Regions from separate parts of the Nonomuraea muscovyensis genome, predicted to be linked through region 1. Evidence: predicted binding sites of a transcription regulator. Region 1 holds the regulator's gene; each other region holds the start of a gene.
What was found. Region 1 encodes HrcA, which represses chaperone genes, less so after heat shock. Its sites were predicted from a motif close to TTGGCACTCTCNNNNNGAGAGTGCCAA; they were not measured.

Region 2: a site for HrcA is predicted at 2,118-2,144, ahead of groL (chaperonin GroEL). Genes of this name have one in related genera too.
Region 3: a site for HrcA is predicted at 1,803-1,829, ahead of groL (chaperonin GroEL). Genes of this name have one in related genera too.

What each region holds. Positions count from the first base shown of each region.
Region 1 is NZ_JACHJB010000001.1:1,077,274-1,083,201, reverse strand. Features, by position in the region: gene FHU36_RS05160 (DUF4870 domain-containing protein) at 1-625, opposite strand, end outside; gene FHU36_RS05155 (DUF3097 domain-containing protein) at 622-1,428, opposite strand; gene FHU36_RS44125 (hypothetical protein) at 1,446-3,140, opposite strand; gene hrcA (heat-inducible transcriptional repressor HrcA) at 3,287-4,300, shown strand; gene dnaJ (molecular chaperone DnaJ) at 4,312-5,451, shown strand; gene FHU36_RS05135 (16S rRNA (uracil(1498)-N(3))-methyltransferase) at 5,462-5,928, shown strand, end outside.
Region 2 is NZ_JACHJB010000001.1:1,988,059-1,993,986, reverse strand. Features, by position in the region: gene thrC (threonine synthase) at 1-1,014, shown strand, start outside; gene FHU36_RS09310 (MoaD/ThiS family protein) at 1,038-1,313, shown strand; gene FHU36_RS09305 (cold-shock protein) at 1,700-1,900, shown strand; gene groL (chaperonin GroEL) at 2,257-3,882, shown strand; gene FHU36_RS09295 (YbhB/YbcL family Raf kinase inhibitor-like protein) at 4,146-4,721, opposite strand; gene FHU36_RS44250 (ATP-binding cassette domain-containing protein) at 4,650-5,282, shown strand; gene FHU36_RS09285 (TIM barrel protein) at 5,258-5,539, shown strand; gene FHU36_RS09280 (nucleoside/nucleotide kinase family protein) at 5,536-5,928, shown strand, end outside.
Region 3 is NZ_JACHJB010000002.1:383,203-389,130, forward strand. Features, by position in the region: gene sigJ (RNA polymerase sigma factor SigJ) at 1-41, shown strand, start outside; partial or broken gene FHU36_RS18295 (SRPBCC domain-containing protein) at 180-350, shown strand; gene FHU36_RS18300 (pyridoxamine 5'-phosphate oxidase family protein) at 492-857, shown strand; gene FHU36_RS18305 (TetR/AcrR family transcriptional regulator) at 1,110-1,724, opposite strand; gene groL (chaperonin GroEL) at 1,938-3,560, shown strand; gene FHU36_RS18315 (glycoside hydrolase family 113 protein) at 3,732-4,784, shown strand; gene FHU36_RS18320 (aldo-keto reductase family protein) at 5,106-5,507, shown strand; gene rox (rifampin monooxygenase) at 5,695-5,928, opposite strand, start outside.

The DNA of each region.
Region 1 (5,928 bases):
CGATGAACATCGTGATCTGGAAGTTCAGGGCCTCGGCCGACTGGTCGCGGACGTACGGGGCCTCGTCCTTCTTCATCAGGTAGATGATCAACGGGCCGACCCAGGAGACGAGCAGGCCCAGCAGGTGGGAGAGCATCGCCATGGTGGTGTCGTCGCTGCCGGGTCGCGGGCCGTACGTGCCGGGGACGTGCGGCGGGAGCTGTTGCGGGGCCCCGTAGCCGTACCCGCCGGGCTGCTGATGGGCCTGGCCGGGGGGCAGGTAGAGGTACCCGGGAGGCAGGTGGCCCTGCTGCTGGTAGCCCTGCGCGGGCGGCGGGTAGCCGGCGGGCGGGGTGTGCGGCTGCCCGTACGCGTAACCGGGCTGGGCGCCCGAGCCGGGGTGCGGACCTGAGCCGGGGTGCGGACCTGAGCCGGGGTGCGGACCCGAGCCGGGGTGCGGACCTGAAGCGCCGGGTTCGGGGTGGGCCGCGTCGGGGTGGGCGTCCGAACCGGGCTGGGGGCCTGAGCCGGGGTGCGGGTCAGGGCCGGGGTGGGGCGCGGCGGCGCTCTGGTCGGGGAGGTCGGAACGGGTGACGCGCCGCGTGGCGTCGTCGTCGGGCTGAGGATGGGGTGGGTCCTGGCTCATGGTGCCTCCGTAACGAAGTCGATCAGTTCCTCGACCCGGCCCAACAGCTCGGGCTCCAGGTCGGCGAAGGTCGAGACGGCGCCGAGGATGCGCCGCCAAGCCTCGGCCGGCTCCAGACGCCAGCCCAGCGCCGCGATCACACCCTCCTTCCACGGTATCCCTCGCGGCACCTCCGGCCAGGCCGGGATGCGCAGCACGGACGGCTTGACCGCCTGCCAGACGTCCACGAACGGATGCCCCACCACCAGCACCTCGGGCGAGGTCACCCGGGCGGCGATGCGGCTCTCCTTGGAACCGGGCACGAGATGGTCGACCAGCACGCCCAGCCTGCGTCCCGGCCCGGGGCCGAACTCCTCGACGATCGCGGGCAGGTCGTCGACCCCCTCCAGGTACTCGACCACCACGCCCTCGACCCGCAGGTCGTGGCCCCAGATCTTCTCCACCAGCGCGGCGTCGTGCACGCCCTCCACGTAGATGCGGCTCTCCCGGGCGACCTTGGCCCGCAGCCCCTCCACGGCGAGCGAACCCGACGCGCTCCGCCTCGGCGCGCGCGGGCCCGGCGCGGGCCGTACGAGCGTCACGACCTTGCCCTCCAGCAGGAACGCGGCCGGCGCCAGCGGGAACAGCCTGCGCCTGCCGAACCGGTCCTCCAGCGTGACGGCCTCCTTGTCGCAGGCCACCACCGCGCCGCAGAAGCCGCTCTCGGCGTCCTCCACGACGAGGTCCGGTTCGGCGGGCACCTTGGGGATCGTGCCCTTGCCCGGCCGCCGCCAGTTGCCCGCGAGAACATCACCCTCGTACACACGGGGACCGTAGCAAATCACCCGCCCATCGCGAGGCGCTTGCGGCCGCGGCTGCGCCGGACGAGGACCACGGCGGTGACGACGATCCCGATCAGGACGCCCGCACCCGGGATGAGCAGCAGCGCCGCCACCCCGCCGGCCAGGCCGCCCGCCGAGGAGGCGAGGTCACGACCAACCCCGAAGCGCGCGTCGCCCGGCTCCTGGGTCGCGCAGGTGAGCCGGTAGTCGCCGGCCGAGGGGGCGTTGACCAGCAGGATGAGCTGCCAGCGGATGGAGCCCTGGTTGACGGTCTGGTTCGTGGTCGTGTTGACGAGCCTGGCCTGCCCGGGGCCGCCGGAGATCATGCACGTGTAGTGCACCCGGGTGGAGCTGGCGATGTAGAGGGCGGGCCGGTCGTCCGGGTCGAGGGCGACGGTGACGCTCTCGCCCGCCGCGAACGTCTTCGACGGCGCCATGTCGCTCGCCGTGCTGAACACGCCCCCCGTGAACAGGGCGACGCCCGCCACCGCGCACACCACGGCGACCGCCCAGCCACCCGCGATCCACCACAGCGACGGCTTGACCGGCCGGGAATCCGGCCGCGCGCCGAACCGGCCCCCGCCGCCGTACACGCCGGGTTGGTCGGGGCCGTACACGCCCGGCTGTCCAGGGCCGTACGGTCCGGGTTGGTCGGGGCCGTACGGTCCGGGCTGTCCGGGGCCGTACGCGCCCGGCTGTCCAGGGCCGTACGCGCCGGGCTGTCCGTAGGGCTGACCGCCCGGAGGCGCGGCCTGCCCGAACGCCGGGCCGCCCGAGGGGGGTGCCTGCCCGTACGCGGACTCGCCCGGCGGGGGAGCCTGGCCGAAGCCGGGCCCGCCGGGCGTCTGCCCCTGCCCGTAGGAGGGGTCGCCGAATGCGGGCGCCTGTCCGTACGCGGGCCCGCCGGGAGGCGGCGCCTGACCGTAGGGCGGGCCGCCGGGAGCCTGGTAGCCGTATCCGGGCGCGCTGGGCGGTTGTTGTCCATAGCCGGGCGCGCTCGGTGATTGCCGGTCGTAGCTGGGGGTGCCGGGGGGCTGCTGGCCGTAGCCGCCGAAGGCGCCGGGTGGCCCGTAGCCCGGGGTGCTGGACGGCTGGGGTCCGTACGGGTGACCGCCGGGAGGCGCCGCCTGGCCGTGGGACGGGCCGCCGGGCGGCGGATAGTCGTGCGACGGCGGCCCGCTCGGAGGCTGCGGCCCGTAACCCGGGGCGCGACTGTACCCGGCAGCGGGCGGCGGCGGCCCGGACGGCGACGCGAATGACGGTCCGGACGGCGTACCCGGCTGCGGCCCGGAGGGCGGTCCGGACGGCGCACCCGGCTGCGGCCCGGAGGGCGGTCCGGACGGCGCACCCGGCTGCGGCCCGGAGGTCGACCCGGACGGCGCGCTGGGCTGCGCGCCAGAGGGCGGCCCGGACGGGGTGTCGGGAGGGGCGTCGGAGGAGGCGTCGGAAGGGGTGCTCGCCCGCGGGTCCGAAGCGGCTTCGGCGGGCGCGTCGGAGGGGCCGCCCTGAGGCGGGTCCGGCGGGGCGTCGGCGGAGGCGTCGGACGGCTCCGCCGCGGGCGCCGGCGCAGGTGAGGAGGCGGCCGGAGGTTGCGGATCGGAGGACGGGGCACCGGAGGGTGAGGAGGCCTGACCGGGCCGCGGACCGGACCCGGGCTGCGGGCCGTTCGGCTGGGACGGGGAATCGTCGGTCATGCCGATCAGTCTGATGCCTGCGGGTTCGGGCACGCCAGGCACCCCGGTGGCCGGTCGTTATCGCACCTTCCAGGCAACGGCCGTACACTTGGCACTCGGGAACACCGAGTGCTAGGCGGTTCCCAGCAGAGGCAGGAGGTGTGCACGTGCTCGACGATCGTAAACTGGCGGTGCTCCGCGCCATTGTCGAAGACTACGTGTCCACCAACGAACCGGTGGGCTCCAAGGCGCTGGCCGAGCGCCACAACCTGAAGGTCTCCCCGGCCACCGTGCGCAACGACATGGCCGCGCTGGAGGAGGAGGGCTACATCACCCAGCCGCACACCAGCGCCGGCCGCGTGCCGACGGACAAGGGCTACCGCCTGTTCGTCGACAGGTTGTCGCAGGTCAAGCCGCTCTCCTCGGCGGAACGGCGGGCGATCGAGACGTTCCTCGCGGGCGCGGTCGACCTCGACGACGTGGTCATGCGCACCGTACGCCTGCTCGCGCAGCTCACCAGGCAGGTCGCCGTCGTGCAGTACCCGACGTTGACCCGTTCGACGGTCCGGCACGTCGAGCTGGTGCCGCTCAGCGAGCGGCGCGTCATGCTCGTGCTGATCACCAACACCGGCCGCGTCGAGCAGCGGGTGATCGAGCTGCCCGAGGTCGTGGAGGACCAGCGCATCGCCCACCTGCGCGCCGTGCTCAACGCGTGTCTCGACGGCTGCGGTCTCAGCACCGTGCCCGACCGGGTCGCCGACCTGCCCGAGCGGCTGCCGGTCGAGGACCGTCCCGCGGTGGCGACGATCCTGTCGGTGCTGCTCGAGACGCTCGTCGAACGGCACGACGAGAAGCTCGTCTTCGCCGGGGCCGCCAACCTCGCGGGCGCCGACTTCGCCACGGGCCTGCGTGACGTGCTCGAGGCGCTGGAGGAGCAGGTCGTGCTCATGCGGCTGCTCGGCGAGACTTCCACAGACACCCCGTCCGCGCTCACCGTGCGCATCGGCTCCGAAAACCCCTACCTTCGCGGCACATCCGTCGTCGCCACCGGATACGGTTCTGGCGACAACCAACTGGCCCGGCTCGGCGTGCTGGGTCCCACGAGGATGGACTACCCCGTGACGATGGGCGCCGTGCGCGCGGTGGCACGCTACGTCAGCCAGATCCTGGCTGCATCATAAGAGGTCGATAAGTGGCAAACAGCGACTACTACGCCACCCTCGGGGTGCGCCGTGACGCCAGTCAGGACGAGATCAAGAAGGCGTACCGGAGACTGGCCCGGGAGCTGCACCCCGACGTGAACCCGGATCCTGAGACCCAGGAACGGTTCAAGGAGATCACGCAGGCCTACGAGGTCCTGTCCGATCCCAACAAGCGCCAGATGTACGACCTGGGCGCCGACCCGTTCGGCGGTGCGGGCGCCGGTGCCGGGGCGGGCGGCTTCGGCGCCGGGTTCCCGTTCAGCGACATCATGGACGCCTTCTTCGGCTCGGCGGGCGGCGCGCGCGGGCCGCGCTCGCGGGCGCGCCGGGGGCGCAACGCCACGATCCGCGTCGAGCTCGACCTGCGCGAGACCGCGTTCGGCACCACCCGTGAGCTGGTCGTCGACACGGCCGTGCTGTGCGAGGTGTGTCAGGGCGCCGGGGCCGCGCCGGGCACCCACCCCGACACCTGCGACATGTGCAGCGGGCGTGGCGAGATCTCCCAGGTGACGCGGTCGTTCCTGGGCCAGGTGATGACCTCGCGGCCGTGCCCCCAGTGCGGTGGCTTCGGCTCGATCATCCGCCACCCGTGCCAGGAGTGCTCGGGTGACGGCCGCGTGCGCACCCGCCGTACGATCAAGGTCCGCATCCCGGCGGGCGTCGAGGACGGCACCCACATCCAGCTCGCCGGCGAGGGCGAGGTCGGCCCCGGCGGCGGCCCGCCCGGAGACCTGTTCCTCGAGATCGTCGAACGCCCTCACGAGATCTTCGAGCGGCGCGGCGACGACCTGCACTGCACGGTGCAGATCCCGATGACGGCCGCGGCCCTCGGCACGGTGCTGACCGTGGAGACCCTCGACGGGGCGGAGGAGATCGACGTCCGGCCGGGCACCCAGGCGGGGCAGGTCATCACGATGTACGGCAGGGGCGTGCAGCGGCTCAACGAGACCGGCCGCGGCGACCTGCTCATCCACGTCAACGTGGAGACCCCGATGCGCCTCGACCCGGCGCAGGAGGAGCTGCTGCGCGAGCTGGCCAGGCAGCGGGGCGAGGAGCGGCCGCCGGGCAAGTTCGCGCCGGGGCAGCAGGGATTCTTCTCGCGGCTGCGCGACGCGTTCAACGGCCGATGAGCCGCCGGCCGTGACCGTCCCCGTCTTCCTGTCCGACGTGCTCGACGGGCCCGAGCTGGTGCTCGGCGGCGCGGAGGGGCGGCACGCGGCCGCCGTGCGCCGGTTGCGCGCCGGCGAGCGGGTGGACCTGACCGACGGGGCCGGCGCGGTCGCCGAGTGCGTCGTGCGCGAGGTGCTCAAAGACGCGCTCCGGCTCGACGTGACGAGCCGCTACGAGATGGCGGCGCCGCAGCCGCGGCTCGTGGTCGTCCAGGGGCTGCCGAAGGGCGACCGGGGCGAGCTGGCCGTCGAGATGATGACCGAGGCCGGCGTCGACGTCATCGTGCCCTGGGCCGCCTCGCGCAGCATCACCCAGTGGAAGGGCGAGCGGGCCGCCAAGGCGCTCGGCCGGTGGCGTTCCACGGCGCGCGAGGCCGGCAAGCAGGCCCGCAGGTTCCATCTGCCGGAAGTGACCGAGCCCGCGTCCACGGCGCGGGT
Region 2 (5,928 bases), 910 kb from region 1:
AACATGAACCCGGGCTGGACCAAGCTGGTCAAGGCGGGCAACCTCGGCAAGGCGCTGGGCATCAGGTCCCTGTACGTCAAGGACGACTCGGGCAACCCGACCCACTCCTTCAAGGACCGGGTCGTCGCCATCGCCGTCGAGGCGGCCCGCAACTTCGGCTTCCACACGCTGTCCTGCTCCTCCACGGGCAACCTCGCCGGTGCGGTGACGGCCGCCGCGGCGCGGGCGGGGCTGGACGCGTGCGTGTTCATCCCCGCCGACCTGGAGCAGGCCAAGATCGCCATGGCGCGGGTGTTCGGCGGCAGGCTGATCGGCATCGAGGGCACCTACGACGAGGTCAACCGGTTCTGCTCGGAGCTGATCGGCGACCCGCTGGGCGACAAGTGGGGCTTCGTCAACGTCAACCTGCGGCCCTACTACGCCGAGGGCTCCAAGACGCTCGCCTACGAGATCGCCGAGCAGCTCGGCTGGCGGCTGCCCGAGCAGATCGTCATCCCGATCGCCTCCGGTTCCCAGCTCACGAAGATCGACAAGGGCTTCAAGGAGCTGATCGCGCTGGGGCTGGTCGAGGACCGGCCGTACAAGGTCTTCGGCGCGCAGGCGCAGGGCTGCTCGCCGGTGTCGGCCGCCTTCAAGGCGGGCCACGACGTGGTCCAGCCGGTCAAGCCCGACACCATCGCCAAGTCCCTGGCCATCGGCAACCCCGCCGACGGGCCGTACGTGCTTGACATCGCCCGCCGCACCGGCGGGGCGGTCGAGGACGTCACCGACGCCGAGATCGTCGCCGCGATCAAGCTGCTCGCCTCGACCGAGGGTGTCTTCGCCGAGACGGCCGGCGGGGTCACCGTCGGCGTGCTGAAGAAGCTCGTCGAGAGCGGGCGGCTCGACCCCGAGGCGGAGACCGTGGTGCTCAACACCGGCGACGGGCTCAAGACGCTCGACGCGGTGTCCGGCGACGCGGCGCCCACGGCCGTGATCCGGCCCTCTCTCGACGCGTTCCGCGCGGCTGTCTGACAACCAGGAAAGGCGAGGTAAAGATGAGTGTTTCGGTACGGATTCCGACCATCCTGCGCACCTACACCGGCGGAAACGCGGAAGTGAGTGGCGAAGGCGCGACTCTTCGTGACGTTCTCGCGAAGCTCGACTCCGACTACCCGGGGATCGGCGCGCGAATTTTGGATGAATCGGGCAAGATTCGCCGTTTTGTCAACGTTTACGTGGGTGAAGAGGACGTCCGTTTCGCCGAAGGGCTGGACACTCCGGCGCCCGACGGTGTCCAGATCTCCATCATCCCGGCCGTCGCGGGCGGCTGACCGCTCGCCGGTTCGTAGCCGGCCGGCCGACGTCCGGCCCGTGCATGCGGGACTCGCGCCCCGGCCGGCGTGCGGGTCGCGATCCCGGTGCGGGAGGCGCGATCCCGTTCGCGGACGGCTGAAGCGGTCGTCCGGATCGCAGGCCGCGGCCACAACGCAGCACCAGAAGGCGCCCCTTGTGGGCGCCTTCCGCTTTTTGGGGAATTTCAAACTTGAACGAGCCCACTGGGATGAATTGCGCAGTTCGTTCTTTGACACTGTTGCCAAACGCCGTGCCACAGGTATGGTCGAGGCGATCGTCCGCCTGATTTCACCATAAGTCGTGACGATTGCGGGTCTCGCGGAGGAATGGGCGGGATCCGCGAGACCAGTAAGAGGAGTCGGAAGTGGCGCAGGGCACCGTCAAGTGGTTCAACGCGGACAAGGGCTACGGCTTCATCGCGGTAGACGGTGGTAAGGATGTATTCGTTCATTACTCGGCCATCATGATGGACGGCTATCGCTCTCTGGAGCAGGGCCAGCGCGTCGAGTTCGAGATCACACAGGGCCAGAAGGGGCCGCAGGCGGAATCCGTCCGCACGGTCTGATCCACCTCACTGGCGCGCATCGGCAGGCCGTACGGCAGCGCAGTCCGGCGCGGCCTGTCGTTCCCCCCTCCACCGGAGATGCGGCGGGCCTCTCGCAGGCCCGCCGCACGGGGACCTCTCGGGTAATCGTCCCGTTCTGTCCTGGACAACCCTTGGTCTGAGCTGGGCAGGGGCGGAGTTGGCTTGCACTCGGCGGGGTAGAGTGCTAAACAATTCGTTGGCACTCTCTGTTCGTGAGTGCCAGCAACGGGGATCGAGACGATGGGGTTCGCCAACGGAGACGCGGGCCCACATGCCGTCGCGGGCGTCGGCTCGGTCCACTACCAAGCCACCCTGTATCTGGGAGGTCTAGCCTTATGGCAGCCAAGATGATTGCGTTTGACGAGGACGCCCGGCGCGGTCTCGAGCGCGGTATGAACCAGCTCGCCGACGCCGTCAAGGTGACCCTGGGGCCGAAGGGCCGCAACGTCGTGCTGGAGAAGAAGTGGGGCGCTCCCACGATCACCAACGACGGTGTGTCCATCGCCAAGGAGATCGAGCTCGAGGACCCGTGGGAGAAGATCGGGGCCGAGCTGGTCAAGGAAGTCGCCAAGAAGACGGACGACGTCGCGGGTGACGGCACCACCACCGCCACCGTGCTCGCCCAGGCGCTGGTGCGCGAGGGGCTGCGCAACGTTGCCGCCGGCGCCAACCCGATGGCCCTGAAGAAGGGCATCGAGGCCGCGGTCGAGCGCGTCAGCGAGGAGCTGTCCAAGCTGGCCAAGGACGTGGAGACCAAGGAGCAGATCGCCTCCACCGCCTCCATCTCCGCCGCCGACCCCGAGATCGGCTCGCTCATCGCCGAGGCGATGGACAAGGTCGGCAAGGAAGGCGTCATCACCGTCGAGGAGAGCAACACCTTCGGTCTGGAGCTCGAGCTCACCGAGGGCATGCGCTTCGACAAGGGCATGACGTCGATGTACTTCGTCACCGACTCGGACCGCATGGAGGCCGTGCTCGAGGACCCGTACATCCTGATCGTCAACTCCAAGATCTCGGCCAACAAGGACCTGCTGCCGCTGCTCGACAAGGTCGTGCAGTCCGGCAAGCCGCTCCTGATCATCGCCGAGGACATCGAGGGCGAGGCCCTGGCGACCCTGGTCGTCAACAAGATCCGCGGCCTGTTCCGCTCCGTGGCCGTCAAGGCCCCGGGCTTCGGTGACCGTCGCAAGGCCATGCTCGGCGACATCGCCATCCTCGCCGGTGGCCAGGTCATCGCCGAGGAGCTCGGCCTCAAGCTGGAGAGCACCACGCTCGACCAGCTCGGCCGCGCCCGCAAGGTCGTCGTCACCAAGGACGAGACCACGATCGTCGACGGCGCGGGCGACCCCGACGCCATCGCCGGCCGGGTCAACGAGATCCGCGCCGAGATCGAGCGCACCGACTCCGACTACGACCGCGAGAAGCTCCAGGAGCGCCTGGCCAAGCTCGCCGGTGGTGTCGCCGTCATCAAGGCCGGCGCCGCGACCGAGGTCGAGCTCAAGGAGCGCAAGCACCGCATCGAGGACGCCGTGCGCAACGCCAAGGCGGCCGTCGAGGAGGGCATCGTCCCCGGCGGTGGCGTGGCGCTGCTGCAGGCCGGCGCCAAGGCGTTCGACAAGCTGGAGCTGTCGGGCGACGAGGCCACCGGTGCCGCGATCGTGCGCAAGGCTCTGGAGGAGCCGCTGAAGCAGATCGCCGTCAACGCCGGCCTTGAGGGCGGCGTCGTGGTGGAGAAGGTCCGCAACCTCACTCCGGGCGAGGGCCTCAACGCCGCCACGGGCGACTACGTCAACATGTTCGAGGCGGGCATCATCGACCCGGCCAAGGTGACGCGCTCCGCGCTGCAGAACGCCGCCTCCATCGCGGCGCTCTTCCTCACCACCGAGGCCGTCATCGCCGAGAAGCCCGAGAAGACCCCTGCCGCTCCCGCCATGCCCGGCGGCGGCGACATGGACTTCTGACGCCTTCCAGGCACCCTGCAGCACCCATCGGGCGACCCGGCACCACCGGGTCGCCCGATTCGTTGTGTGGCTGCCTGCTCGCGGTCGTGAAGGCGGACTGGGCCGTGCGGCGGGTGGGGTTCGGCGGTGCTGTGCCGTGAAGGCGGACTGGGTCGTGAAGGCGGACCGTGCGGCGGGTCACCTGGCGGTGCCGGGTGGAAGCGGGCCGCGGCGGGCGGCCCGCTCGCCGGGAGGCGGGGAGCGGGCCGGGCCGTGGAGCGGGGTCAGACGCCGAAGTGGGGGATGATGTGGCCGCGGGCCAGGGTGTTGGCGGTGATGTTGAAGCCGACCACCGCCGGGCTGGCGTCGGTGTCGACGCCCAGCTCGTCGACGCCCAGGGCGTGGACCGTGAAGACGTAGCGGTGCGGGTCGCCGGGCGGGGGAGCGGCGCCGCCGTAGGCCTTGACGCCGTAGTCGTTGCGGGCGTGGGCCGCGCCCTCCGGCAGCCCCTTGAACTCCGGCGCGGTGCCGGCGCCCGTGGGCAGCTCGGTGACCGAGGCCGGGATGCCGAACAGCACCCAGTGCCAGAATCCGCTGCCCGTCGGCGCGTCGGGGTCGAAGCAGGTGACGGCGTAGCCGCGGGTGCCCTCCGGGGCGCCGGACCAGCGCAGGGCGGGCGAGAGGTTCTGGCCGGTCATGCCCCAGTCGTTGAAGACGTGCAGGTCTCCCAGCCTCTCCCCGTCCATGATGTCGTCGCTCTCGACGGTGAGCGCGGGGACCGACGGCAGATGTTCGTGCGGCAGCGGTGCGGGCACGACGTTGCTCCTTCGTTGGCGGCCTTGCGTGGTCTTTCCCGCCATCCTAGAAGCGCCGACCCCGTACGGGCGGTTCTCCACGACGGGACGGGCGCAGCCAGATTCGGGCGCGCCAGAACTGGGGCGCCGACAGCGGGGGCGCCATGGGCGGGGCCGCTGTGGGCGGGCGCCGGGAGCGGGTGTGCCCTGAACGGGGGTGCCGGGGCGGGGCCGGGGGCGGGCAGGTCCACCCTCGTGCGCTGCGTCTCCGGCATCCACCGGCCGGACCGCGGGCAGATCTTCTTCGACGGCGAGGAGCGGGCGTTCCACTCGCCCGAGAAGGCCCGCGAGGCGGGCATCGAGACCGTCCACCAGAACCTCGCGCTCGTCGAGGACCTCACCGTGTGGCAGAACCTGTTCCTCAACCGCGAGCTCGTCCGCAGGCCGGGCCCCGTCGCCCTCCTGGACCGGCGCGCGATGCGGGACCGCGCCCGCGAGATGGTCTCGACGCTCACGGTCAACGTTCCCGCCGTGGGCTCGCGCGTGCGGCCAGGGGCCCGCGCCCGGCATCCTCGATCGAGGAGGACGATCGCGTCCGGCCGGTGCACGAGGTCGGCGACCGGCTAGGGTACGTCTATGTCGGCGAGAACCACCGTGGCTACCTCGGATCGGGGCACCTCGACTTCACCGCGTTCTTCCACACGCTGGGCGACATCGGCTACACGGGGCCGATCACGTTCGAGTCGTTCTCCTCGGCGGTCGTGATGCGCGGCCTGTCCAACGACCTGGCCATCTGGCGCAACCTGTGGTCCGACGGCGAGGACCTGGCCCGCCACGCCCGCGCCTTCATCGACGGCCACCTGCGGGTGGGCCGCGCCCGATGACCCTGGACGACCTGGCCGCCCGCGCCCGCCACCTGGCCACCGGCCGCGGGCGGGCCGTGCTCGGCATCACCGGGAGCCCCGGGGCGGGCAAGTCCACGCTGGCCGAGCACCTGGTCGCGGCGCTGCGGCAGGCGCCGCCGCCCGGGCACGCCGCCGACTGGGTGGCCCACGTGCCGATGGACGGCTTCCACCTCGCCGACGTCGAGCTCGACCGGCTCGGGCGGCGCGCCCGCAAGGGGGCGCCCGACACGTTCGACGCGGCGGGGTACGCGGCCCTGCTGCGCCGGCTGCGCGAGGACGAGGACGAGGTGGTCTACGCCCCGGCCTTCGAGCGCGACCTGGAACAGCCGATCGCGGGCAGCATCCCGGTGTTCCGGGCCGCCCGGCTC
Region 3 (5,928 bases), on a different contig from region 1:
TTCTCAACCCCGACAAGCTCCGGCCTTGGACGACGGGCTGACACGCGCCTGCGCACCATCGGCTCCGCTGCCGTCTGTCGATGCCTGCGGGCGGCAACAGGTCGTCGGCAACGCCGTCGCCGCGCACCTCGCCTGGACCGCGGTTCCGGCGCGGGACGGCCTGATCATGGCACGGCGAGGACGGCGAGTCGGGCGCCGGGTCACGCTGCGACCTGGAGATCAGCGAGCGTGACGGCGTCACCAGCGTGATACTCAACCACAGCGGCCTGCCCGACCAGCACGCGGCGGCCGAGCTCCGCGAGGGCTGGGGCCTGTGCCTGGACAACCTCGACCAGGTCATCGCCCCATGACGCGCCTCGACAACCCGACGACCTTGCCCCAGGGCGACCCGCGCCTCCTGGAGACCGACGTGGCCCAACGGCTGCTTCCACTCCACCGAACTCGCCCGCATCGCCTACGTCGCCCAGGACGGCACACCACGAGTGTTCCCCATGCTGTTCCACTGGACCGGCAGCGAGGTGGTGCTCTCCACATTCGGCGGCCTCAAGGTCAACGCCCTGCGTGCCCGTCCCGACATCGCCATCACGATCGACGCCGCCACCACTCCGCCCGCCGTACTCCTCATCCGGGGTAGGGCCGAGATCACCGACGTCGACGGCATCGTCGAAGAATACGCCGCCGCCCGGCGACGCTACGCCGGCGAGGAACAGGGCGCGGCCAACATCGCCGCGGTCGACCGGCCCGGCACCACGATGGTCCGCATCGCCGTCCGGCCGGCATGGGTCGGCGTCCTCGACTTCGTCACCCGCTTCCCCAGTGGCACGACCCCCGCTGAGTTCGCTCAGCGAGGACAATGACCCGGCCCCCGAGCCGACACCGCGATCCTGATCCGAAAGGATGAACCCGGCCGGTGCGATCACGCCGGCCGGGTTCGCGCGCGGCACCTCGCCGGCGCGGCAACGTGATCGAGCACGTTCCAGGTCCACCGCGTTCCCGATCGAAGGCCGCTACGAGAGCTCACCGGCTGCGGGTTGTCCGTGGCCATGTGAGAGCGGCTCTGGTGCACGGCTGGCGGATGACCCGCCGGTCATCTCGGCCGCGCGTGCGGGTCACTGATCCTGCGGGCCATCGGGCGGTGTGACGGGAACGACGTAGGACAGGGCGCGGCGCAGGATGGTGGCGAAGGAGTCGGTGTTGCCGGGCGCGAGCCAGTGTCGCCCCGCGACGCGGATGGCGCCGGCGACCGCAGCGGCCGTGACCGTGGGGAACAGGTCGCGTGTCGGGTCGGTGCCGGTGCGTGCCGCGATCGCCTCGGCGAGCGGGCCCTCCGCCATGGTGAACGCCTTGAGCGCCTCGCCCTCCAACTCGGGCGTCGACGTGATCATGCGCAGGCCGGCCCGGTCGGGCTCGGGGTCGGTGTAGAGGTCGATCATGGCCGCGATGACGGCCTCGCCGAGCGGCTCGTCGGCGGGCCGGGAGCGCAGTGTCTGCCCCGCGCGCCCGGCCTGGTCGGCCTGGAAGGCGCAGATCGCCTCCGCCCTGCTGGAGAAGTAGTTGTTGTAGGTGCGGGGGGAGACTCCCGCGGCCGCGGCGATGTCGTGGACGCGGACCAGGGCCAGCCCGTTGGGGCCCTGCTCGATGGCCAGGCGCAGTGCGGCGTGGCTGATCGCCTCCCGGGTGCCCTGCCGGTTGCGCGCCCGGAGATCCATGGCGTCGTCGTTCATGGCTCAACTATATCCGACATTGCGTGCCGCGCACTATGTGCGTGACACGCAAGTTGTGGGTAGAGTGCCATCGGACGCCCGGCACTCCCGCCTGGAGCGCGCCGACCACAAGGTGAGCCGGGACGGCGAGGTCCGCCTGCGGGTCGTCCACCTGCCGGCGGACGTCCGTCGCGGGCGCCGTCCCGGAGCACCCCATCAAGAGCAGGAGCAGTAATGACATCGAAGATGATTGCGTTTGACGAGGACGCCCGGCGCGGTCTCGAGCGCGGTATGAACCAGCTCGCCGACGCCGTCAAGGTGACCCTGGGGCCGAAGGGCCGCAACGTCGTGCTGGAGAAGAAGTGGGGCGCTCCCACGATCACCAACGACGGTGTGTCCATCGCCAAGGAGATCGAGCTCGAGGACCCGTGGGAGAAGATCGGGGCCGAGCTGGTCAAGGAAGTCGCCAAGAAGACGGACGACGTCGCGGGTGACGGCACCACCACCGCCACCGTGCTCGCCCAGGCGCTGGTGCGCGAGGGGCTGCGCAACGTTGCCGCCGGCGCCAACCCGATGGCCCTGAAGAAGGGCATCGAGGCCGCGGTCGAGCGCGTCAGCGAGGAGCTGTCCAAGCTGGCCAAGGACGTGGAGACCAAGGAGCAGATCGCCTCCACCGCCTCCATCTCCGCCGCCGACCCCGAGATCGGCTCGCTCATCGCCGAGGCGATGGACAAGGTCGGCAAGGAAGGCGTCATCACCGTCGAGGAGAGCAACACCTTCGGTCTGGAGCTCGAGCTCACCGAGGGCATGCGCTTCGACAAGGGTTACATCGCCCCGCTCTTCATCACCGACTCCGACCGGCTCGAAGCGGACCTCGACGATCCCTACGTCCTCATCGTGAGCGGCAAGGTCTCCGCCAACAGGGACGTGCTGCCGCTGCTCGACAAGGTCGTGCAGTCCGGCAGGCCGCTGCTGGTCATCGCCGAGGACGTCGAGGGCGAGGCCCTGGCGACCCTGGTGGTCAACAAGATGAAGGGCGTCTTCCGGTCTGTCGCGGTCAAGGCCCCGGGCTTCGGTGACCGTCGCAAGGCCATGCTCGGCGACATCGCCATCCTCGCCGGTGGCCAGGTCATCGCCGAGGAGCTCGGCCTCAAGCTGGAGAGCACCACGCTCGACCAGCTCGGCCGCGCCCGCAAGGTCGTCGTCACCAAGGACGAGACCACGATCGTCGACGGCGCGGGCGACCCCGACGCCATCGCCGGCCGGGTCAACGAGATCCGCGCCGAGATCGAGCGCACCGACTCCGACTACGACCGCGAGAAGCTCCAGGAGCGCCTGGCCAAGCTCGCCGGTGGTGTCGCCGTCATCAAGGCCGGCGCCGCGACCGAGGTCGAGCTCAAGGAGCGCAAGCACCGCATCGAGGACGCCGTGCGCAACGCCAAGGCGGCCGTCGAGGAGGGCATCGTCCCCGGCGGTGGCGTGGCGCTGCTGCAGGCCGGCGCCAAGGCGTTCGACAAGCTGGAGCTGTCGGGCGACGAGGCCACCGGTGCCGCGATCGTGCGCAAGGCTCTGGAGGAGCCGCTGAAGCAGATCGCCGTCAACGCCGGCCTTGAGGGCGGCGTCGTGGTGGAGAAGGTCCGCAACCTCACTCCGGGCGAGGGCCTCAACGCCGCCACGGGCGACTACGTCAACATGTTCGAGGCGGGCATCATCGACCCGGCCAAGGTGACGCGCTCCGCGCTGCAGAACGCCGCCTCCATCGCGGCGCTCTTCCTCACCACCGAGGCCGTCATCGCCGAGAAGCCCGAGAAGACCCCTGCCGCTCCCGCCATGCCCGGCGGTGACATGGACTTCTAGCTCCATCTTCAACCAGTGCGTCACGGACGAAGGCCGGCGATCGGGTGGGTCTTCGGGACCCGCTCGTCGATGTGCATCGGGACTACGTGCCATGAACGCTCAGCATCGACAACCCCGGTCACAGAACCCGCCCCCATGTCCCACCCGCACGACCACACGAGGAGATCCCTGATGCGTGCCTACGGTGTCACCTACGACACCGGCTTCCTGTCTGCCGGAACCACCACCCACGAGCCCTACAACCCGGACACGGTCCGCCGCGAGATGCAGATCATCCGCGACGAGCTGTCCTGCGACGCGGTCCGCATCACCGGAGGAGACCCCGACCGCCTCGAATCCGCCGCACGCCACGCCGCGCGCGCGGGCCTGGAGGTCTGGTACTCACCGTTCACCAACGGCCTCACCCAGGACGAGCTGATGGCGTTCATCGTCGACGCCGCCGGACGTGCCGAACACCTGCGCCGGGAAGGGGCGCGCGTCGTCCTCCTCACCGGCTCCGAGATCAGCTTGTTCACCAGCGGCTTTCTGCCCGGTGACAGCCTGGAGGAGCGGCTTGGCGTGATAGCCGAGCCCGCACGGGTGCGCGCCGCGCTCCCCGAACTGCGCGCCCGCGTCAACGCCTTCCTCACCCGGGCCGTCGCCGCGGTGCGCGAACGGTTCGACGGCCAGGTCAGCTACGCCTGCCTGCCCTTCGAAGGCGTGGACTGGACCCCGTTCGACATGATCGCCACCGACGCCGGCTACCGCGACGCGACCACCGCGCCCGGTTTCCGTGCGGGTCTGCGCGCGCAGACCTCGCAGGGCAAGCCGTTCGCCGTCACCGAGTTCGGCTGCACCACCCACCGCGGCGCCGCCGAGCTGGGCGGACGCGGCGACTCCATCGTCGAGTGGGACGATCGCGCCCGCGCCGTCCGCCTGACCACGGCCGTCACGCGGGACGAAGCGGAACAAGCCCAATACGTGCGCGAGCTCCTCGACATCTATGACGAGGAGGGCACGGACACGGCGTTCGTCAACACGTTCGCCCGCCGGGATCTGCCGACGTCCTCGGAGCCCGAACGGGACTTCGACACCGCAAGCTTCGGCATCGTCAAGATCCTGGAGCACGGCCGCACGGGCACTGCCTATCCGGGGCTGCCGTGGGAACCCAAGGCCGCCTTCCACGCCCTGGCCGCATACGGACGCGCCAGGAGGGCCGAGACCGAAGCGAGGACGCCGGCGTGACGCTGCCAACCGCGGAGCTCGGAAGGACCGGACTGCGGGCGAGCCGCCTCGGCTACGGATCGGTGGAGATGCGCGGGCCGCGGGCGTGGGGCAAGCCGATAGGCGACGACCAGGCCCGCACGGCGTTGAACACGATCCTCGACTCGGGCTCCGCCGCACGTCTACACGAAGGCGAACGTCCGCGCGTGCGTCGAGCAGAGCCTGCGCCGGATGCGCACCCACCACCTTGACATCTTGATGGTGCACATGAGCCCGAGCGTCGCAGATGCAGGCCGAGGACACCATCGAGCTGCCGACCCTCCAGGAGGAAGGCGCGATCCGATGCGCCGGCCACTCGCCGACCACCACGCGCGGCTCGCCGCCGCCGGCCTGGACGATCTGGCAGACGGCGCCTCGACGATGGAATTCCTGCTCCGCTTCATCCTCAGCCACCAAGATCTTCACTCGATGATCGTCGGCTCGGCTCAGGTCGCGCACGTGCAGGCCAATGTCGCAGCCGCCCAGAAGGGCCCGCTCCCGACGGACGTGTACGACGCGCTGCGGGACCGCCTCGGCGCGGGTAGGAGGCTCATGTCGAGCGCGGCATCCGTGAACGACAGCTTCGCTGCGACTCAACCCGCGTTCGGGCCCTGTTCGCCGGCCGACCGTGCGGGCGGGACAGAGCGGCGGGGCCCGACGATCTCCAGGAGTTGGAGAGCCTTCTGCGAGGCGTTGCCGGGGTAGACGGACGCGAATGCGGGTCCCGGGAAGCACCCGCTCCCTCGGAACGTCCTTGACTTCGGATCAGGACATCACGCTGAGGTTGATCTTGCTGGCACTTCGCGGGGGCTTCGAGCTGGCGGGGTACGGCACCGGCCCGCGCCGCACCCGGCCGGAGCGAGGTCCCGCTTTCCGAGCCGCAACTGCGCGCTCAGCTGACGGCGGCGCCGAACCACGTGGGCAGCCGGCTGAGCAGATCCTGCTGATCTTCACCGACCCACGCCACATGGCCGTCCGGCCGCAGCAGCACCGCGGGCACGTCCAGTTCCTCGCTGACGTCGACGACGTGCTCGACCCGGTCTGCCCAGCCTGTCACCGAGAGCCCGCCGGTCTGGTCGAGCAGCAGTCCGCGGCCGCCGCGCATCAGCTCGTAGAGGCGACCCCG